One region of the Streptomyces sp. NPDC007875 genome, then DNA from elsewhere that is predicted to be linked to it. Evidence: riboswitches for the same ligand, from Rfam matches in the RefSeq annotation. Region 1 holds a riboswitch; each other region holds the start of a gene.

Region 1 (7,255 bases):
GACGCGACCGCCTGCCAGCAGGTGAACCACAGGACGTCCAGCGTCGCCGGGTCGGTCACCACCTCGGCGATCCGGCCGAACCGCCACTGCCCGCCGACGCGCAGCCCCCGGGTGACGATGGCCGCTACGGGATAGGCGAAGAAGACCGCGAAGAAGGCGAGCGGCACCGCCATCAGGGCGAGCCGGAGGGCGAGCGCGCGACGGCCGCCGCCGTCTGCCCTGTCGGCCTTACGGTGGCCGTCGGCCGTCTTACGGTTCTCGCGGGGCTCTACAGGACCAGCGAGGACCATGTCTTGACCCACGGCTCACGGTTCTTGGCGATCTTCTGCGGTGCCAGGGTGGCCGAGTCGGCGATCCTGGCCCCGTACCGGGTGAACAGCTCCGGCAACTTGGCGTCCTCGCGCGCCGGGTTGACGTACATGTTCAGCGGGACGTCCTCCTGGAACCGCTTGCTCAGCAGGAAGTCCAGTAGCGCCTTGCCGCCCTTGGTGTTGCCCGCGCCGTTCAGCAGCCCGGCGAACTCCACCTGCCGGAAGCAGGTGCCCGTCGCCACCCCGGTGGGGGCCTTGGCGGGCTTGGCCTTGGCGTCGGCCACCTCGGCGGGCGGGCTCGAGGCGTAGGAGACGACGAGCGGCCGGTCGCCCTTGCCGCCGCCGGCCGAGCCGGAGAACCGGTCGTAATACGCCTGCTCCCAGCCGTCGACAACCTCGACGCCGTTGGCCCGCAGCTTCTTCCAGTAGCCCTTCCAGCCGTCGTCGCCGTACTTGGCGGCCGTGGCGAGGAGGAAGCCGAGACCGGGGGACGAGGTGGCCGCGTTCTCTGTGACGAGGAGGTTCTTGTAGGCGGGCTTGGTCAGATCCTCCAGCGTCCGAGGCGGCGCCAGCTTCTTGTCGGCGAAGTACTTACGGTCATAATTGACGCAGATGTCGCCGAAGTCGACGGGGGTGACGCGGTGCTCGGCCCGGTCGAGCTGAAGGGCCGCCGGGACCTTGTCCAGGCCCTTCGCCGTGTAAGGGGTGAACAGGTCGTTGTCGAGCGCCCGGGACAGCAGGGTGTTGTCGACGCCGAAGAACACATCGCCCTGGGGATGGCCCTTGGACAGGATCGCCTGGTTGACGGCGGCTCCCGCGTCGCCCCCGGCCTGCACCCGCACCTTGTAGCCGGTCTCCTTGGTGAACTCCTTGAGGACCGCCTTGGATGCCGCGAACGAGTCGTGCGTGACCAGGGTGACCGTCTTGGAGTCCGCGCCGCTCTTGGACTCCTCGCCGCAGCCGACGAGCGCGCCCAAGGCCAGTGAGCCGAGGAGGGCGGCTGAGATGGCACGCCGAAGCTGGCTGTTCATGATGATGCTGACTCCCTACGCCGGTATGACCCGGATCAGGTCCGAGGGTCTGCGGCCGTGCCGCACTCTCAGCGCTCTGAGCGCTCCCCTGTCGGAATGTTCATTTGTGCGGATGTTCACTTTTACGACGATCACATGATGCAACGATGCTCAGGCACCGTATCAGCCGGTCGTCAGCGCTCCGAAGCCGCCAGCTGCCCGCAGGCCCCGTCGATCTCCTGGCCACGGGTGTCCCGGACGGTCACCGGCACCCCGTGGGCCTCCAGGGCTGCCACGAACGCCTTCTCGTCCTCGGGCCGGGACGCCGTCCACTTGGAGCCGGGCGTCGGGTTCAGCGGAATGAGGTTCACATGCACCCGGCGGCCCTTGAGCAGCCGGCCGAGCAGATCGGCGCGCCACGCCTGGTCGTTGATGTCCTTGATCAGCGCGTACTCGATGGAGACCCGGCGGCCGGACTTCTCCGCGTACTCCCACGCGGCGTCCAGGACTTCGCGCACCTTCCAGCGGGTGTTGACCGGCACGAGGGTGTCGCGCAGCTCGTCGTCGGGCGCGTGCAGCGACACCGCGAGCCGGCACTTGAACCCCTCGTCGGCGAAGCGCAGCATCGCCGGCACGAGGCCGACGGTCGAGACGGTGATCCCGCGCTGCGAAAGGCCGAGGCCGTCGGGCTCGGGGTCGGTGAGCCGGCGGATGGCGCCGACGACGCGGTTGTAGTTGGCCAGCGGCTCGCCCATGCCCATGAAGACGATGTTGGACAGCCGGGCCGGCCCACCGGGGATCTCACCGTCGCGGAGGGCCCGCATCCCGTCGACGATCTGGTGCACGATCTCGGCGGTGGACAGATTGCGGTCCAGGCCCGCCTGGCCGGTGGCGCAGAACGGGCAGTTCATCCCGCAGCCCGCCTGTGAGCTGATGCACATGGTCACCCGGTCCGGGTAGCGCATCAGAACGGACTCCACGAGCGTGCCGTCGAAGAGCCGCCACAAGGTCTTGCGCGTGGTGTCGTCGTCGCAGCTGATGTGGCGCACCACGCTCATCAGCTCCGGCAGCAGCCCGGCGGCCAGCTTCTCGCGCGCGGCGGCCGGTATGTCGCTCCACTGTGCGGGGTCGTCGACGTAGCGCGCGAAGTAGTGACGCGACACCTGACTGGCCCGGAAGGGCTTCTCCCCGAGGGCGGCGACGGCCTCCCGGCGCTCGGCGGGTGTGAGGTCGGCAAGATGCCGCGGGGGCTTCTTGGCCCCACGCGGCGCGACGAAGGTGAGTTCTCCGGGCTTAGGCATGGTTCACCCAGTGTCGCAGACGTACGAAGGGCCCCGCGCCATGTGTGGCGCGGGGCCTGTGGGCCGGCGTCGTCAGCCGCCGCCCACGAAGATCACCAGCAGCAGCCACACCACCGGCGCGGTGGGCAGCAGCGAGTCGAGCCGGTCCATGATCCCGCCATGGCCGGGCAGCAGCTTGCCCATGTCCTTGATGCCGAGGTCCCGCTTGATCATGGACTCGCCGAGGTCGCCCAGGGTCGCGCTGACCGCGACGGCGAGGCCGAGCAGCAGGCCCTGCCACCAAACGCCGTCGTCGATGAGGTACTGCATGCACAGCGCGCCCGCGACCATCGCGAAGGTCACCGCGCCCAGCAGCCCCTCGCGGGTCTTGCCGGGGCTGATCCGCGGCGCCAGCGGATGCTTGCCGAAGCGCCAGCCCACCGCGTACGCCCCCGTGTCGCTGACCACGGTCAGCAGCAGGAAGGTGAGGACCCGCCACGGGCCGTCCTCGGTGTCGAGCATGAGTGCCACGAAGGTGGCCAGGAACGGCACGTAGAAGGCGGCGAAGACGCCCGCGGTGACATCCCTGAGATAGTTGTCGGGCGGCTCGGTCATCCGCCAGACCAGCACCGCGAGCGCCGTGAGCGCCACCGCCACCACCGCGCCCTGGGCACCGCGCACATAGCCGGCGACGATCATTGCGACCCCGCCGACGGCGAGCGGCACCAGGGGGACCCGGATGTCCTTGCGCTCGGTCAGCCGCGAGGTCAGCTCCCAGAGCCCGACCACCACCGCGACCGCTACCACGCCGACGAACACGGGCTTGTAGATGAAGAGCGAGGCCACGATGATCACGCCGAGGCCGATGCCCACCCCTATCGCGGCGCGCAGATTGCGGCCCGCGCTCTTCTTCCCCTGCCCGGCACCGGCGCCGCGCGCGCCGCCGTCCGCGGAGGCCGGGTCGGGCGCGGGGTCGGGGGGCGTCGGCGGGCGTCCAGCGGGCTGCCGGGGTCCGGGCTGCGGCTCCCGCTCGTCGCGGAAGAGGGGGCCGCTCAGCCGAGCGGCCCCCCGGTCACGGTCGGCGGCCTCGCCGGAGTCGCCGCCGCCTGCGTGGGGCACGGTGGGCATGGGGCGAGTCTGCGCCGCTTCACCCACCTCATGCGCGGGACCCGCCGAAGAAGGCGCCGCCACCCAGCCGTAGCCGGGGGAGGTACCCTGACCGCCCGGTCCCCGGAATCCGGCGCTTGGTGGGGCCCCCCAGGAAGAGTCGTTCATCAGACCTCGAGCAGCTCGGCTTCCTTGTGCTTGAGCAGCTCATCCACCTGCGCGACATACTTCGCCGTGGTGTCGTCGAGCTCCTTCTCGGCGCGGCGCCCCTCGTCCTCGCCGACCTCGCCGTCCTTGATCAGCTTGTCGATGGACTCCTTGGCCTTGCGCCGGACGCTGCGGATCGAGATCTTCGCGTCCTCGCCCTTGCCCTTGGCGACCTTGATGAACTCCTTACGGCGCTGCTCGGTGAGCTCGGGGAACACCACCCGGATGATGTTGCCGTCATTGCTCGGGTTGACGCCCAGATCAGAGTCCCGGATCGCCTGCTCGATGTTGCGGAGCGCGGTCTTGTCGAACGGCGTGACCACGGCCATGCGCGGCTCCGGCACCGAGAACGACGCCAGCTGATTGATCGGCGTCAGCGCACCGTAGTAGTCCGCCACGATCTTGTTGAACATCGCCGGGTGCGCACGCCCGGTGCGGATCGCGGCGAAGTCCTCCTTGGCGACCACAACGGCTTTCTCCATCTTCTCCTCGGCCTCGAGGAGGGTCTCTTCGATCACCACTTGCTCCTGGTGTTATCAGTAAGCAGAGCCTCGCCCCTGCGTGCGTCTTCTCCTGCACGGTGTCCGACCGGCAGGCCGTTGTCCATCCCCCGTTCGAGCCGTCAGGCCCGGGAGCCCTGGTCGCTCACCAGCGTGCCGATCTTCTCACCCTTCACCGCGCGCGCGATATTTCCTTCGGCCAGGAGCTCGAAGACGAGGATGGGCAGCTTGTTGTCCCGGCAGAGGGTGATCGCGGTGGCGTCGGCGACCTTCAGGTCCCTGGTGATCACCTCGCCGTACTCCAGGGCGTCGAACTTCACCGCATCGGGGTTGCGGGCGGGGTCGGAGTCATAGACCCCGTCCACGCCGTTCTTTCCCATGAGCAGGGCCTGCGCGTCGATCTCCAGCGCCCGCTGGGCCGCGGTGGTGTCCGTGGAGAAGTACGGCATGCCCATACCCGCGCCGAAGATGACCACGCGCCCCTTCTCCAGGTGGCGCACCGCACGCAGCGGAATGTACGGCTCCGCGACCTGGCCCATGGTGATGGCGGTCTGGACGCGGGAGTCGATGCCCTCCTTTTCCAGGAAGTCCTGGAGGGCGAGACAGTTCATGACGGTTCCGAGCATGCCCATGTAGTCCGAACGGGCCCGGTCCATACCGCGCTGCTGCAGCTCCGCACCGCGGAAGAAGTTGCCGCCACCGATCACGATGGCGATCTCGGCGCCGTCCCTGACCACGGCGGCGACCTCGCGGGCGATGGCGTGCACGACATCGGGGTCGACACCGAGTCCCCCGCCTCCGGCGAACGCCTCGCCGGACAGCTTCAGCATGAAGCGACCATGCTTGGCCGCGCCGTGCGCGTTCTTGTCATCGGCGGCCTGTTTGGCGTCCGCGCCGTGATTCATTGGAGATCTCCTCGTGCACATACGAAGAAGGCCACTGCCGGACGGGTCCTGTTACGACCTCTGCGGCAATGGCCTCCTCGTCACATCTGCGGCCGACCGGTTGACGGTTGGCTGACTACGACCCTATCGGGGTCGACGGTCATTCGCTGCTCGGCTCAGACGCCGACGCGGAAACGGGCGAAGCGCTTGAGCGAGACACCGGCCTCGTCCAGGACCTTCTGGACGGACTTCTTGTTGTCCTTGGCGAACGGCTGGTCCACCAGGACGTTCTCCTTGAAGAAGCCGGTGACGCGACCCTCGACGATCTTCGGCAGGGCGCCCTCGGGCTTGCCCTCCTCGCGGGCCGTGGCCTCGGCGACCCGGCGCTCGTTCTCGACCGTCTCGGCCGAGATCTCGTCGCGGGTGAGGAACTTCGGGGCGAAGGCGGCGATGTGCTGCGCAACGTCCTTGGCGACCGTGGCGTCTTCCTTGTCCAGCTCGACCAGGACGCCGACCTGCGGCGGCAGGTCCGGGCTGGTGCGGTGCATGTACGCCGCGACGTAACCGCCGGAGAACTGCGCGAAGCGGTCCAGGACGATCTTCTCGCCGAGGGTCGCGTTGGCCTCGTCGACGAACGCCTGAACGGTCTTGCCCGCCTCGATCTCGGAGGAGAGCAGGGCCTCCAGGTCGGCCGGGGAGGTCTTGGCGACGTGGGCGGCGATGGCGTCCGCGACGGCCACGAACTTGTCGCCCTTGGCGACGAAGTCGGTCTCGCACTTCAGCTCGACCAGCACGCCGGAGGTCTTGTCGTCCGCGATGAGGGAGACGACAGCGCCGTTCTCGGCGTTGCGGCTCTCACGCTTGGCCACGCCCTTCTGGCCCTTGACGCGCAGGATCTCGACGGCCTTGTCGACGTTGCCCTCGGCCTCGTCCAGCGCCTTCTTGCAGTCCATCATGCCGGCGCCGGTCAGCTCACGGAGCTTCTTGACGTCAGCGGCGGTGAAGTTCGCCATGATCTGTGAATCTCTTCTCGAAAGTCGAAAGCTCTACGGGTGAACGGCGGGGGCGGCGCCATCGGCACCGTCCCCCGCCGTCATACACCGTCTGAGTGACGTCTGAGTGGTCAGCCCTGCTCGGTGCCCGCGGCGGGGGCCTCGGCAGGAGTGACGTCCTCGGCGGGCTTGGCGTCCTCAGCGGGCTTGTCCGCGGCGGCCTCGGCGGGCTTGTCCGCAGCGTCCTCGGCAGGCTTGGCGTCCTCAGCGGGCTTGGCCTCGGCCTCGTCGGCCTTCTTCTCACCCTCGAGCAGGTCGCGCTCCCACTCGGCGAGCGGCTCGCCCGCGGCCTTGTCGGCCTTCTCGTCACCGGTGGCGGCGCCGGAACGGGCGATGAGGCCCTCGGCGACGGCGTCGGCGATCACCCGGGTGAGCAGGGTGACGGAGCGGATCGCGTCGTCATTGCCCGGGATCTTGTAGTCGACCTCGTCCGGGTCGCAGTTGGTGTCGAGGATCGCGACGACCGGGATCCGGAGCTTGCGCGCCTCACCGACGGCGATGTGCTCCTTCTTGGTGTCGACGATCCAGACGGCGCTCGGCACCTTCTGCATCTCGCGGATACCGCCGAGGGTCTTCTCCAGCTTGGCCTTCTCGCGGGACAGGACCAGGAGCTCCTTCTTGGTGAGGCCGGAGGCGGCCACATCCTCGAAGTCGATCTGCTCGAGCTCCTTCAGGCGCTGCAGGCGCTTGTAGACGGTCGAGAAGTTGGTGAGCATGCCGCCCAGCCAGCGCTGGTTGACGTACGGCATGCCGACGCGGGTCGCCTGCTCGGCGATGGCCTCCTGCGCCTGCTTCTTCGTGCCGACGAACATGATGGAGCCGCCGTGGGCGACGGTCTCCTTGACGAACTCGTAGGCGCGGTCGATGTACGACAGCGACTGGAGCAGGTCAATGATGTAGATGC
Region 2 (7,255 bases), on a different contig from region 1:
CCAGGATGTCCAGCGCGGCGCGCGGATGCAGCGCCCCCCGCCCGCGGAGCACATCGCGCAGGGTGCAGCCCGCGACGTATTCCATGGCCAGATAGACGTGGCCGCCGTCTGCTCCCTGGTCGTAGACGGCGACCACATTGGCGTGCGCGAGTCTCGCGACGGACTTCGCCTCACGGATGAAGCGGTCGACGAAGGCGGCGTCGGAGGCGAGGCTCTGGTGCATCACCTTCAGGGCGAGCACACGGTCCAGCCGGGTGTCGACGGCCCGGTAGACCGTCGCCATCCCGCCAACGGCGATCCGCGCCTCAACGCGGTAGCGGCCGTCGAGCTCCTGCCCGACGAGGGGGTCCTGGAGGGTCGTATCCACGGGGGAAGTCTACGAGGCATCGATATGAGCCATGACCGGCCGCCCCAGGTGAGGCGGGTACTGCAGCGGAACGGTGACACCGGCGGGTCAGTTGTGCGACGCGGCGGCGATCGCGGCCAGCTCCTCGAGCGCTGAGGTCCAGGACAGCGTGGCGTACTCGGCGTGCTTGGCCTTGGCGTCGTCGGGGACGGCCAGGGCGCGGATACCGCTCTCCGCCAGCCGCAGCCGGGTGCCCCGCCCCTCGGGGGAGAGCGCGAACTCCACCAGGGTCGCCTCCCCGGGGTCCGAGGGCGCGTGATCGGGTTCCAGGGCCAGCCGGAAGCGGAAGAGCGTGTCGGGGACCGCCCGCTCGACCTGACCGTGGAACTCTCCGTGTTCGTCCCACCGGAACCGGAGCCTCCCACCGGGGTGCGGATCGATCTCGCAGCCGCCGGGGGCGTACCAGACGCGGATGTGCTCGGGCGTCGTCAGCACCCGCCACACCCGGTCGATCGGCGCCGGTACGTACACCTCGCGCTCGATCCGGTCGTCCACGGTCACGGTCACGGCGACCACCTCCGCGCTGTGCGCTGCTCCCTCAATCCACGGTAGAGGCCCGCGCCGGGCCCGGACAGCGGTTGGCCGAGGGCGGGGCCTGGATGGGGGCTGAGCCTGGACGGGTCCGGCCGGACGCCGGGCTGGGACGCGGGTCCAGCCGGATGTCGTGCTCGGACGCGGGTCCAGCCGGATGTCGTGCCCGGACAGGGCCTGGCCGAACGCCGGGGTCCGGACAGCGCAGCTAGCCGAACGCCGGGCGCTCGGGGTCCAGGGCCGCCAGGCCCTCGGCCGGGCTCGACGCCTCGGCGAAGTGGCGGCGCGGGATCCGGCCCGCCCGGTGGGCCAGCCGGCCCGCCTCCACCGCGTGCCGCATCGCCCGCGCCATCAGCTCCGGCTCCTGGGCCCTGGTGACGGCCGAGGCGAGCATCACCGCCGCGCACCCCAGTTCCATGGCCAGCGCGGCGTCCGACGCCGTGCCCGCGCCCGCGTCCAGGATCACCGGCACGGTGGCGCGCTCGGTGATCAGCTGGAAGTTGTGCGGATTGCGGATGCCGAGACCGGAGCCGATCGGGGAGCCGAGCGGCATGATCGCGGCGCAGCCGACGTCCTCCAGCTTCCGGGCCAGGATCGGGTCGTCGTTGGTGTACGGGAGGACCGTGAACCCGTCGTCGACCAGCGTCTCGGCGGCGTCCAGCAGTTCGATCGGATCGGGGAGCAGGGTGCGCTCGTCGGCGACCACCTCCAGCTTGACCCAGTCCGTGCCCAGGGCCTCCCGGGCGAGGCGGGCGGTGAGCACGGCCTCGCCGGCGGTGAAACACCCGGCGGTGTTGGGGAGCGGGCGGATTCCGTGCCGGTTCAGAACGGAGAGCACCGACCCCTGCACCGTGGGGTCGAGCCGCCGCATCGCGACGGTCGTCAACTCGGTGCCGGAGGCCAGCAGCGAGCGCTCCAGGATGTCCAGGCTGGGAGCGCCGCCGGTGCCCATGATCAGACGGGAGCCGAAGTCGGTCCCGGCGATGGTGAGCGGGTCGGGGGCGGCGAGGGGCTCCCGGCCCGGGGCGTTCGGGGTGTTCGCGGCGGTGGTGACGGGCGTGGTGGTCGTGGTGGTCGGGGTGGGAGCCATGGGTGGATCAGCCTCCTTGGACCGCGGTGAGGACCTCGACGCGATCACCGTCGCCGAGCGGGGTCGCGGGCCATTGGGTGCGTGGGACGACCGTCTCGTTGACGGCGGCGGCGACGCCGGAGGGCGCCTGGGTGAGGGTCGCGACAAGCCGGTCGAGGGTGGTCCCGTCCGGGACCTCGCGGGGCTCGCCGTTGACGGAGACGGTCATGGGTGCTGCTCCTGTGCTGGGGTGGGCGCGGCTGCGGGGGCGGCGGCGGGGACGGTCGGGGCTGCCCCGCCGTCCGAGGGGGCCGCGAAGCGCCGTGGGGTGAACGGCCGGGCCTCCGGCGGGAGTTCTCCGCTCGTCAGTGCCTCGGCCATGACATCGCCGGTGATCGGGGTGAGCAGGACGCCGTTGCGGTGGTGGCCGGTGGCCAGCAGCAGCCCCGGCAGCGCGGTCGGGCCGAGCATCGGGGCGTTGTCGGGGGAGCCGGGGCGCAGCCCGGCGCAGGTCTCCACCAGCGGCAGTTCGGTGATGCCGGGCACCACCTCATGGGCGTCCCGCAGCAGTTCGTACACCCCGCCCGCGGTGACCGTGGTGTCCCAGCCCAGCTCCTCGCTGGTGGCGCCGATGACCAGCTCGCCGTTCTCGCGCGGTACCAGGTAGACCGGCCCGCCGCGCACCACGGCCCGTACGGTCCGGGAGAGGAACGGCGCGTACCGCTCGGGCACCGACAGCCGCAGCACCTGCCCCTTGACGGGTCGTACGGGCGGCAGGACGCCGTCGGGGACGCCCGCGAGCCGTCCGCTGAGGCTGCCGGCGGCCAGGACGGTCCGCTCGGCGGCCAGGTGCGTGCCCCCGGTCAGCTCGATCCCGGTGGCGCGGTCGCCGTCCAGCAGCAGCCGCTCCGCGCGGGCGCGGTGGAAGGCGACCCCGGCCCGCTCGCACGCGGTGAGCAGCGCCGCCGTCAGCCGCCGCGGGTCGACCTGGTTGTCGCCGGAGACGCGCAGCCCGCCGTGGACGCCCGGCGCGAGCATCGGTTCCAGGCGGCGGCATTCACGCCCCGTCAGCCATTCGGACTCCAGCCCGAGCCCCTGCTGGAACGTGTGGAGCTCGCGCAGATGGGCGCGGTCGTCGGCGTCGAACGCCACGGCGAGCGTGCCGCACGCACGGTGTCCCACGTCCTGTCCGCTCGCCTCCTCCAGCTCGGCCACGAAGTCCGGATAGCGGCGCGCGGAGGCCAAGTTGAGGCCGAGCAGGGTCTGCTCGCCGTAATGAAGCTCGGTGACGGCAGCCAGCATCCCCGCCGCCACCCAGGCGGCTCCGCCGCCGGGTGCCGGGTCGGCGAGGGCGGTGCGCAGCCCCCGCTGGGCCGCCCGCCAGGCCGTGACCAGGCCGATGATGCCGCCGCCGATGACGAGGGCGTCGTAGCGCCCGTCGGGCGGCTCACCGCCAAGCCCTGAGGTGTGTGGTCCATCGTCGTGACCTGGTGCGTGCGTGGACACGCTGCCCCTCCCTTCGCCGGCATGACCCGGATCAGGTTCGTACGGTCGGAGGCCGTTTCAGCCTCCCTCTCAGCCCGGTACGTCCGGGCTCCCGCGAGTGCTCTGCCCCGCCACCCTAGTACGAGCCCCGAACCCCCCGAAAGACCGGTCACCCCCCACACAACAAGCCCGCACCGCGTTCCCCCGAACCCCACCGGCACCCCACCCCAGCCCCTCCGACGCCTCAACTCAGCTCCCGGCGCTTCCGGCAACTCCAGCCCCTCCGGCGTTTGAGGAGCGGGGTCCGGGGCGGAGCCCCGGCGGGGGTCGAGGGGGCGGAGCTCCTTCGTTCCGGGAAGGGGCGGGGTGGGGGACCACCCGCCGTAGGCGCCCACAGGCCCGCATCCGCTGTCCGACCGCCACCCCAGGTCTCGCTCGAAGCCCCAGCGGCAGCCGAGCAGGCCCAGCGCGGGGCCGAGCAGGACTCAGGGCGAGGGCCGAGCCGCACCCCGCCGGGAGCCGAGCCGCACCCCGCCGGGAGCCGAGCGCACCCCCACCGGGCCCCACCAGCCCCCACGGGGCCAAGGCGGGCCGGAAATCACCCCCACCCACCCCTCCCCTCTGTGCCCGAGATCTCCCCTCGCCCTCTGCGGTCCGCCCCACCAGCCGCAATACAGTGATCGTGTGAGCGATGAGACGACGACGAAGCCGTCCTCGAGCGGCGGCGGCGAACAGCGGGTGGTGATCGTCGGAGCGGGCATGGCGGGGGTGCAGACCGCCGTCGCGCTGCGCGAACAGGGCTGGACGGGGGAGATCGTCCTGCTGGGCGCGGAGACCCACCAGCCCTACGACCGGCCGCCGCTGTCCAAGGCCGTGCTGCTCGGTAAGGCCGAGGGATCGACGCTCGACGTGGACTTCGCCGGGCTCGGCGTCGCGCTGCGGCTCGGCGTCCAGGTCACCGGGCTCCGCACGGACAAGCGGCTCGTCGAGACCGCGACCGGGCAGCTTCCGTATGACGTCCTGGTGATCGCCACCGGCGCCGAGCCGGTCCCGCTGCCGGGCGGCGAGGGCGTGCCCGGCGTCCATCTGCTGCGCACCCTGGACGACGCGGTGCGGCTGCGCCCGGTGCTCGCCCGGCAGCGCGAGATCGCGGTCGTGGGGGCGGGCTGGATCGGTGCGGAGTTCGCCACGGCGGCGCGCGAGGCGGGCTGCGCCGTGACCGTCGTCGAGGCCGCGGACCGGCCGCTGGCGGGCGCCCTCCCGGCCGAGGTCGCGGCCCCCATGGCGGCCTGGTACGAAGACTACGGCGCCCGGCTGGTGACCGGCGCCCGGGTGGCCTCCGTGGACGAGAGCGGGCTGCTGCTCGGCGACGGCACCCGGCTGCGGGCGGGCGCGGTGGTCGTCGGGATCGGGGCCCGGCCGGCCACGGACTGGCTGGCGGGCTCGGGCGTGGAGCTGGCCGAGGACCGCTCCGTCGCCGCCGACGACCGGCTGCGCACCTCAGCGCCGGACGTCTACGCGGTCGGCGACTGCGCCTCCTTCCCGTCCGCCCGCTACGGCACGCGGCTGCTGGTGCACCACTGGGACAACGCGCTGCAGGGGCCGCGCACCGTCGCCGCCAATGTGGTCGGGAGCCGGACGGCCGCCCACTTCCCCGGCGCGGTCTACGACCCGGTGCCGTACTTCTGGTCCGAGCAGTTCGGGCGCTTCGTGCAGTACGCCGGGCACCATTCGGAGGCCGACGAACTGGTCTGGCGCGGCGATCCGGCCGGTGCCGCCTGGTCGGTGTGCTGGCTGCGCGAGGGCGCCCTGGTCGCCCTGCTGGCCGTCGGCCGTCCGCGCGATCTGGCCCAGGGGCGCAAGCTGATCGAGCGCGGCGCCCGGCTGGACCGGACGCGGGCCGAGGACCCCTCGGTGCCGCTGAAGTCGGCCGTCTGCTGACCGGCCGGCCGACCGGTGGGCGGGGCGTGTGGGGCGGGCCGGACGGCCCGCGCGGCGGGCGCCCGGCTACCCACTGTCAGTCCCAGATGGCAGGCTTGTTCCGTGACCGAGATTGACGCAAAGATCGATGCTCTCGTCCCCGCCTGGCTCACCCTCCCCGACGTCGCCGAACGGCTCGGTGTGGAGGTGACGCGCGTCCGGCAGCTGGTCAAGGAGGGCCAGCTGATCGCGGTGCGCCGTGGCGAGAACAGGGTGCTTCAGGTGCCCGAGGAGTTCATCGCCGACGGAAAGGTCGTCAAGGGCCTCGTGGGGACCTTGACGCTGTTGAAGGACGACGGCTTCAGTGACGAAGAGATGCTGGAGTGGCTCTTCACTCCCGACCCGAGCCTGCCCGGCACCCCGGCACGGGCCCTGGGCGAGAATCGCGGTACGGAAGTGAAGCGGCGCGCGCAGGCGCTCGCCGTCTGACGCCGTTTCCGTCCAGCCTTCCGCCGTCTTCCGTACGGGGCTCGTACACAGCTCGTACGGGGCGTGCACAGGGCTGGTCGCTCTCGCGCTTACGTCGACCTTGTCGCACGTAGTCGCACCTAGTCGCACGTTGTCGCACACGGCGTACGGGCCGGGCTCCGCGCACGGCCCGTACGCCGCCGACCCTCCGGGGGTACCGAACCATGTCCACCACCGCCACCGCTCGTGAGCAGCTGGCCGACGCCCGCCTCTATCTGTGCACCGACGCACGGAAGCGCCAGGGCGACCTGCCGGAGTTCCTGGACGCCGTCCTGGCGGCGGGGGTGGACATCGTCCAGCTGCGGGACAAGGAGATGGAGGCGTCCGAGGAGGTGGAGCACCTCCAGGTCTTCGCGGACGCCTGCCGCCGCCACGGAAAGCTGCTCGCCGTCAACGACCGTGCCGATGTCGCGCATGCCATCGGCGCGGATGTGCTCCATCTGGGCCAGGGCGATCTGCCGGTGCCCGCGGCGCGCGCGATCCTCGGCGCGGACGTGCTGATCGGGCGCTCCACGCATGCGGAGGCGGAGGTGGACGCGGCGGCCGTCCAGCCCGGTGTGGACTACTTCTGCACCGGCCCCTGCTGGCCCACCCCCACCAAGCCGGGCCGCCACGCCCCCGGGCTGTCCCTGGTGCGCCACGCCGCGGCGCTCGGCACCGAGCGGCCGTGGTTCGCCATCGGCGGAATCGACGCGTCCAACCTGGATCAGGTTCTGGATGCGGGCGCCCGCCGCATCGTCGTGGTCCGGGCCATCACGGCCGCCGACGACCCGGCGGCGGCGACGGCGGAACTGGCCAAGCGGGTGCGCGCGGCCTGACCGGAGCCCGGCCCCGGCTTTTCACCTGACTTTCACCCGGTTTTCATCCGGCCCGGCCCGTCCGCCGGTCGAGAACGCATCGAACTGTCCGCACTGCGGACAGAAAGCTGGCAAAACCCCCAAATCTCCGGGGTCGGGTGGGCGTAGCCGAGCCGGGTGGATAGCCTGCTCGTATGGCCCTAGGCACCGCTTCCACCAGGACCGATCGCGCCCGGACCGTGCGCGATCTGCTCGCATCGGGCGAGCAGTCGTATTCCTTCGAATTCTTCGCCCCCAAGACGGCGAAGGGCGAGCAGACGCTGTGGAACGCCATCCGCAGGCTGGAAGCCGTCTCGCCCACCTTCGTCTCCGTGACCTACGGAGCCGGCGGATCCTCCCGTGAGGGCACCGTGCGCGTCACAGAGCGCATCGCGACGGACACCACGCTCACCCCCGTCGCCCATCTGACCGCCGTCAACCACTCCCGGGCCGACCTGCGCAACATCATCGGGCAGTACG
Region 3 (7,255 bases), on a different contig from region 1:
CCGCCAACTCCACGCCGTCTGAGCCTCCGAACGGCGAGGTGTCGAAACCTGTCTTCACTTACTCAAGGGCGCGCCTGCGGCGCGCCGGGCGGTCCGGCCGCCCCGCCGGGCTGCGGCCTGTCGGCCGGTCCCGTCGGGCGCCCACCGCCCACGCTGGCCAGCGCACCCGTGATCGCTCGCCGGGGAGCCGACCGCCGTTCGGGGCGGGGGCGTTGTGGCTGGGGCCGACGGCCTACGCGGCTTTTAGGCAGCCACCACGGGGCGAGCCTCTAAGAACAGGGGGCCGATCGGTCGCAAACGCGGGCAGGATCACAGACCCGCCCGATTCGCCGGGCCAGCGTAAGGCCCCCTGTTCTCTCGCCCCGTGGCAGCTCCCGCCCAAAAGCCGCTACGGCCGGCGGCGTGCCCACAGCGCGCCACTCAGGCACCGCACGCCCGCCACCGGCCACCCCAGTCACCCCGCCCTGCCCAACCGGGCCACCGCCACCCGCGCCAGCAACGCCACCTCACGCGCCGACCCCGGAGACAACTCAAGCCGCACCACCCCGCCCCCGTCCGGGCCCGAACCGGCACGCAGCCGCACCCCCGCCGACTCCACGCCGACGAGGCTCAGCGCATCGCCCAGCTCGGCCGCAGCCTCCCGCGCGTCCCGCCAGCCGCTCAGGTAGTCCACTCCGCGCACCCATATCCCCGCCTCCAGGTCCGCCGCCTCACCCTCGAACCTGTCGTCCCCAAGGCCGCACATTGGTCAAGTCCCCTTCTCTGCAAGCCAACTGACAGTCAACGACCGGGCCACGTCGAGCGGGAGCACGACGACGACCCCGGTACCATCGGCACCGGGGTTCATCGATCCCCAGCCGGACCACCCCGAGCTGTCCAGGCGGAGGGGTGGTCCGGTGATGCTTCTTCAGTTGTTGCGCGTGATTCCGTCCGAACCGACCTCAGTACCTCTGTCGGCCACCCGGGTAGCGCACCGGCTTTCGGCACTCCGGCGCGTCCTCGGGCGCGGGCTCGCCGCCGAGCGCGTAACACAAGGCGGCATGCAACTGCTCCGCCTCCGCCACCGTCAGCACAAGCGGCGCAAGCGTGAGGTGTTTTCCGCAGCGGGCCACCGCCAGAGGCAGCACAAGATTGCCGTCCTTTTCACGGCGCAGGCCCCGCCCCGGCACGGGATAGACGTGCCACTCCTTCGAGGTCCCGGACAGAGCCCTACTCATTCGGCCTCCCGCCCTCATGCGCAGAAGGGCCATAGGAGCGATCGTGCGGCTCACCGTCAGATAAGGCAGGCAGCCGCCCGCCCCGGCTTTCGGCGACCCTCAGCGTGTCCCGCAGCCCTTCACACAGGCGCTTGACCAAGAACCGCATCTCAACCTCGCCCGCTTGGGGATCAGCAAGCAACATGCCCGCGCGGCCCAGAAGTTCGGATGCAGTGTGGAGTTGTACTGCCTCCATCTCGTCAGCCAGTTGCGACAGCGGACTGTCGCTGTCATCCGTCACCAGGTAACAAGGCCGCCCTGCCGTGTTCGGCCACGGCAGTAAACGAGGCCGCTTATTCATCGCGTGGTCACGTTGCCGGGTTTCCCTCGCGTTCACGACACGGACCGCCATCTCTGATCACACCTGCCGAGACCCTCCCGGCAGGGTGACCCGAGATTGCACCCCAGGTCCCGGCCGTCGCTCCCCCCTCTTGGGGACCCCCCTCGTGGGTACACTCGCGAGACGAGAGGGCACACAGATCAGAACGAAGATCGGACCAGAAGAGACGTAGGTCAATCACGATGGGGAAGTGAGATGACCGAAGCTGCACCGACACCGGCAGCTCTCCCGCCTCATGTACTAGAGCGCGCGGACGTGCGGTCGGCGATCGCCAACCACGACTTCGGCGAAGTCTTCAGACTGGCCAAGCTCCACGGAAACATCAGCTACGCCAAGATCGCCGAGGCCGTCGGCTACAAGCGCGAGCACATCGGCAAGATGGCCCGACCCGAGACCGACGGCAGGGGTGTTCGCCCACGGATCACTCAGTTCCACAAGATCCTCGAAGTGGTGGATGGTCTACGCATCCCCGGTCACCTCGCGGGAGTCGCCCCGCGCCCCTGGGAGCTGGAGCGACCCGCCAGGACCACTCACCTGGAAGATCCAAGCACCCTGATCTCACAGGGTGGCGCTGGTATCTGGGACATCGCGGAGATGCTGCGGCGCACGGAGATGTCCAGCATCAACAGCGCGGCCCTGGAATCGATCGAGGAAGGCATTGACCAACTGGCCCGTGCATACCCCTACGCCGACGCCGACTACCTGCACGACCGCACCCGGAACGGCTTGCAGTACGTCACCAAGCAGCTCGAAGGCCGGATGACCCTCCGCCAGCACCGGGAACTCCTCGTGGACACCGGATGGCTGTTCCTACTGAACGCGTGCGTCCAGTACGACCGGGGCCAGCGCGAGGCCGCCAATCTCAGCAAGGCCGCCGCGCTCCGGATTGGCGAGGAGGCAGGGCACAGCGAGATCAAGGCTTGGGCGTGGGAGATCGAAGCGTGGTTCGCCCTCACCCAGAGCCGTTGGCAGGACATGCTCAACGCCGTCGAGGCCGGGCATGTGGCGGACCAGACGCACTCTGTCGGCGTCCAGCTCTACGCCCACAAGGCACGCGCCGCTGCCCGCATGGGAGACGCCCGACTCGTCCGCCAGTCCCTCGACGCCGGACGCGCCAGGCTGGACCGACTTCCCAGGCCGGACCACCCCGAACATCACTTCATCATCGACCCGGACAAGTGGGACTTCTACGAGATGGACGCCTACCGTCTCCTCGGAGACGACGAGCGCGCCGCCACCCACGCCCGCTCAGTGATCCGCATCAGCACCGGCCCCGACGGCACCGAGATCTCACCCATGCGCGCCGCAGAAGCCCGCCTCACGCTCGGAGTCGCCGCCGCCCGCACGGGCGAGATCGAAGAAGCCATCGGCATGGGCACCACGGCCCTGGAAGCCGACCGCAAGTCCCTCCCGTCCCTGCTTTTAGTCGCCGACGAGCTGGACAGGGAACTACGCGCCAGGTACCCACGCGAAGCCGCGGCACGAGACTTCCACGAACAGATCATGACCATCAAACGCGGCACCGCCAGACCCGAGCTTCCCTTCTGAACCCGATACACATGGTCCGGGCCCCGCATCCTCATGGAGCGGGGCCCGGACCGTGTTGTGCGATCTCGTGGTGGGGCACAGCGAGCGATGGAAGCCGTAGGAAGCCTCCACCGCTCACTGGCACGGGCAGGGGATCAGTCCGCGAGCGGCAAGTACACGCGGTTGCCCGCTGCCGCGAACTCCTTGGACTTCTGGAGCATCCCCGCCTCGATCTCCTCGGGCGTCGCGTCGGCGTCGCCGCCGAACTGCTCTGTGATGCTTCTGCTAATTTTCATCGAGCAGAACCTGGGCCCGCACATCGAGCAGAAGTGCGCCGTCTTGGCCGGTTCCGCCGGGAGGGTTTCGTCGTGGAAGGAGCGGGCCGTGTCCGGGTCCAGGGCCAGGTTGAACTGGTCCTCCCAGCGGAATTCGAAGCGCGCGTCGGAGAGCGCGTCGTCCCATGCCTGGGCGTCCGGATGGCCCTTGGCCAGGTCGGCCGCGTGGGCGGCGATCTTGTAGGTGATCACGCCGGTCTTGACGTCATCGCGGTCCGGCAGGCCCAGGTGCTCCTTGGGCGTGACGTAGCAGAGCATCGCCGTGCCCCACCAGGCGATCATCGCGGCGCCGATGCCCGAGGTGATGTGGTCGTAGGCGGGGGCGATATCGGTGGTGAGGGGGCCCAGGGTGTAGAAGGGGGCCTCCTCGCAGATCTCCTGCTGGAGGTCGACGTTCTCCTTGATCTTGTGCATCGGGACATGGCCCGGGCCCTCGATCATCGTCTGGACGCCGTGTTCCTTGGCGATACGGTTGAGCTCGCCGAGCGTGCGCAACTCCGCGAACTGCGCCTCGTCGTTGGCGTCGGCGATCGACCCCGGGCGCAGTCCGTCGCCCAGTGAGTACGTGACGTCATACGCCGCGAGGATCTCGCACAGCTCCTCGAAGTGCGTGTAGAGGAAGGACTCCTGGTGGTGGGCGAGGCACCATGCCGCCATGATGGAGCCGCCGCGGGAGACGATGCCGGTCTTGCGGCGGGCGGTCAGCGGGACGTACGGCAGCCGGACGCCGGCGTGGACGGTCATGTAGTCGACGCCCTGCTCGGCCTGTTCGATGACCGTGTCCTTGTAGATCTCCCAGGTCAGCTCCTCGGCCCTGCCGTCGACCTTCTCCAGCGCCTGATAGAGCGGCACGGTGCCGATGGGGACCGGGGAGTTGCGCAGCACCCACTCGCGGGTGGTGTGGATGTTGCGGCCGGTCGAGAGGTCCATGACCGTGTCGGCGCCCCAGCGGGTCGCCCAGGTCATCTTCTCGACCTCCTCCTCGATCGAGGAGGTGACGGCGGAGTTGCCGATATTGGCGTTGACCTTCACCAGGAACCGCTTGCCGATGATCATCGGCTCGATCTCCGGGTGGTTGACATTGGCCGGGAGGACGGCGCGGCCCGCCGCGATCTCCTCCCGGACCACCTCGGGGGAGACGTTCTCGCGGATCGCCACGTACTCCATCTCCGCCGTGATCTCGCCCCGCCGCGCATACGCGAGTTGGGTCACGGGGACGCCCGCGCGGCCGCGCCGCGGCTGGCGTGGGCGGCCGGGGAAGACCGCGTCGAGGTTGCGCAGCCCCCCGCGGGGCGAGGTGTGCTTGATCCCGTCGTCCTCGGGGCGGACGGGACGGCCCGCGTACTCCTCCGTGTCGCCGCGGGCGACGATCCAGTTCTGCCGCAGCGGCGCAAGGCCACGGCGGACATCCGTCTCGATGGTGGGGTCGGTGTACGGGCCGGAGGTGTCGTACAGCGTCACGTCCTGGCCGTTGGTGAGGTGCACTCGGCGGACCGGGACGTGAAGGTCCGGGCGCGAACCCGCGACATATCCCTTATGCCAGCCGAATTCGGCGTTCTCGGCGCGCGATGGTGCATCCTGCTGAGTCATGAGACCCACTCCCTACGCCGGCATTACCCGGTAACAGGTTCAGCGGTCGGCGCAGCTGTCAGCGTCAGCGCCCTCTCAGCCCGGTGCTCCGAGCTCCCGCGATTGCAAAGGTTCGTGCCCACGCTAACGGTTTATCCACAGTGCTGAACAGGGGGCCCACTCCTCTTGCGATGATGCGACCGTGACCGCCATCCAGCAGGACCACCCGCCCGAGCAGCCCCGCCCCTCCGATCAGGCGCACGACCAGGGCCATGGCCATTCCCACGGCCACTCCCACGGTCATGGCCCCGCCGCTCCCGTCTCCGCCCGCCTCCGCAAGATCATCGCGGCGGTGCTCATCCCCTTCGCCGTCGCCGTCGTCGCCGGTCTGATCGTGCTCTGGCCGGGCGGCACGCCCGACCACAAGGCGAGCGGCCGCAGCGGTCTCGGCTTCGACCAGCAGACGGTCGCCGGACGGGTGGTGAAGGTCGAGGAGGTGAGCTGCGCCGACGTCAACGCCCAGCCGCAGGCGCCCACCGAGCCCGGCCAGGACAGCGCCGCCCAGAACGGCACCCCCGGGCAGGGCGGGAAGAAGAGCGTCTGCGAGAAGGCCACCATCGAGGTCACCTCGGGCAAGGACAAAGGCCGCACCTTCCCCGAAATCGTCCAGCCCAACGCCTCACGTCAGTTCAGCGCCGGGCAGGAACTGAAGCTGGCGTACGCCCCCAAGGCGCCCAAGGACCTGCAGTACTCCGTGTCCGACGTCGACCGGTCGATGCCGATGGCGCTGCTGGCGGGGCTGTTCGCGCTCGCCGTCGTGGTGGTGGGGCGGCTGCGCGGGGTGTTCGCCCTGGTAGCGCTGGCGATCAGCTTCGGGGTGCTGACGCTGTTCATCCTCCCGGCGATACTCCAGGGTTCCAATCCGCTGGTGGTCGCGGTCGTCGGGGGCAGCGCGATCATGCTTCTCGCGCTCTATATGTGCCATGGGCTGACGGCCCGTACATCGGTCGCCGTGCTCGGCACACTGGTGTCACTGCTGCTGATCGGGGTGCTGGGCTCGCTGTTCATCGCCTGGGCGAGCCTGACCGGGAACACGGACGACCAGACCGGGCTGGTGCACGGCCTCTATCCGAACATCGAGATACGCGGGCTGCTGCTCGCGGGCGTGATCATCGGCTCGCTGGGCGTGCTGGACGATGTGACGGTCACCCAGACCTCGGCGGTGTGGGAGCTGAGGGCCGCGGACCCGACCACGTCCCGGCGCAGGCTCTACGGGGCGGCGATGCGGATCGGGCGGGACCACATCGCCTCCGTCGTGAACACGCTGGTGCTGGCGTACGCGGGCGCGTCGCTTCCGCTGCTGCTGCTGTTCTCCATCGCGGACAGCGGTGTGGGCACGGTCGCCACGAGCGAGATCGTCGCGGAGGAGATCGTACGGACGCTGGTGGGCAGCATCGGGCTCGTCGCCTCGGTGCCGGTGACCACGGCGCTGGCCGTGCTCGTGGTCTCCGCGGACCGCACCCAGGCGGTGGACGGCGGCCCGGAGCGAGGGGCCGACGCGGGCGGCACCCAGGAAGCCCGGACCGGCCGGGGCGGACGCGGGCGGCGGCGCCGACCCAAGACGCGCTGAGCGGCCGGGCGACAGCGCGCCGAGCCGCCGGGTGGAGGCACGACGAGCCGTTGTGCGACGAGAACCTCAGCCCCCCGGGCACGCCGCCCGGCCGGCTCGGTCATCCGGCCGGTTCGGTGATGGCGGACGGTTCGGCCGCGGCACACCGGTCCTCGGCCCGCCGCCGCGTATCCGGCCCTCAGCCCGCGTACCGGTCCTCGGCCAGGATGCGGTGGAGTTCGGCGTCGAGATCGCCGGCCGGATCGCAGGCCGCCGGCTCCTGGCCGAAAGGCACCACCCGGTCCGTCCGATCGAGGAAGGCCACCAGGGGGGCGGCCCCGGCCCGGAACAGGGCCCGTTCACAGCCGACTTGGAGTCTGATGAAGACGTCCGAGAGCCCCTCGGGGGAGGCGGGAGCGATGCGCACATCCCCCTCACCGGTGGGTCTGCTCAGCCCGTCCAGCAGCAATTCCCGCGCGAAGGCCCAGCTCACCGGCGCGTCGCCGGGCAGGTGGAAGGTGATCTCGACGGCATAGGGGTCGCTGCTGTCGTAGGACAGCTCGACCGGGATCCGGAAGGAGAGATCCTGCGAGACCAGGAAGGTCATCGTCACTTCCGC

The links. A riboswitch is a leader RNA that binds a small molecule or an ion and turns the genes downstream of it on or off. The one in region 1 is predicted to bind thiamine pyrophosphate.
Region 2: linked by a shared signal. The riboswitch ahead of thiO (glycine oxidase ThiO) and the one ahead of ACFYOY_RS00195 (thiamine ABC transporter substrate-binding protein) in region 1 are both predicted to bind thiamine pyrophosphate.
Region 3: linked by a shared signal. The riboswitch ahead of thiC (phosphomethylpyrimidine synthase ThiC) and the one ahead of ACFYOY_RS00195 (thiamine ABC transporter substrate-binding protein) in region 1 are both predicted to bind thiamine pyrophosphate.

Annotation. Positions count from the first base shown of each region.
Region 1 covers NZ_JBIADZ010000001.1:51,493-58,747, forward strand. The annotation lists gene ACFYOY_RS00190 (iron ABC transporter permease) at 1-173, opposite strand, end outside; gene ACFYOY_RS00195 (thiamine ABC transporter substrate-binding protein) at 269-1,342, opposite strand; TPP riboswitch at 1,338-1,442, opposite strand; gene rlmN (23S rRNA (adenine(2503)-C(2))-methyltransferase RlmN) at 1,516-2,622, opposite strand; gene ACFYOY_RS00205 (phosphatidate cytidylyltransferase) at 2,695-3,876, opposite strand; gene frr (ribosome recycling factor) at 3,876-4,433, opposite strand; gene pyrH (UMP kinase) at 4,538-5,320, opposite strand; gene tsf (translation elongation factor Ts) at 5,476-6,312, opposite strand; gene rpsB (30S ribosomal protein S2) at 6,423-7,255, opposite strand, start outside.
Region 2 covers NZ_JBIADZ010000004.1:336,242-343,496, reverse strand. The annotation lists gene pknB (Stk1 family PASTA domain-containing Ser/Thr kinase) at 1-367, opposite strand, end outside; gene ACFYOY_RS10875 (SRPBCC domain-containing protein) at 455-913, opposite strand; gene ACFYOY_RS10870 (thiazole synthase) at 1,146-2,027, opposite strand; gene thiS (sulfur carrier protein ThiS) at 2,035-2,235, opposite strand; gene thiO (glycine oxidase ThiO) at 2,232-3,422, opposite strand; TPP riboswitch at 3,504-3,617, opposite strand; gene ACFYOY_RS10855 (FAD-dependent oxidoreductase) at 4,176-5,432, shown strand; gene ACFYOY_RS10850 (Rv2175c family DNA-binding protein) at 5,535-5,900, shown strand; gene thiE (thiamine phosphate synthase) at 6,104-6,757, shown strand; gene metF (methylenetetrahydrofolate reductase [NAD(P)H]) at 6,931-7,255, shown strand, end outside.
Region 3 covers NZ_JBIADZ010000002.1:295,321-302,575, forward strand. The annotation lists gene ACFYOY_RS05055 (GntR family transcriptional regulator) at 1-22, shown strand, start outside; gene ACFYOY_RS05060 (hypothetical protein) at 455-745, opposite strand; gene ACFYOY_RS05065 (hypothetical protein) at 942-1,217, opposite strand; gene ACFYOY_RS05070 (tetratricopeptide repeat protein) at 1,852-3,144, shown strand; gene thiC (phosphomethylpyrimidine synthase ThiC) at 3,279-5,048, opposite strand; TPP riboswitch at 5,041-5,158, opposite strand; gene ACFYOY_RS05080 (YibE/F family protein) at 5,230-6,657, shown strand; gene ACFYOY_RS05085 (SsgA family sporulation/cell division regulator) at 6,836-7,255, opposite strand, start outside.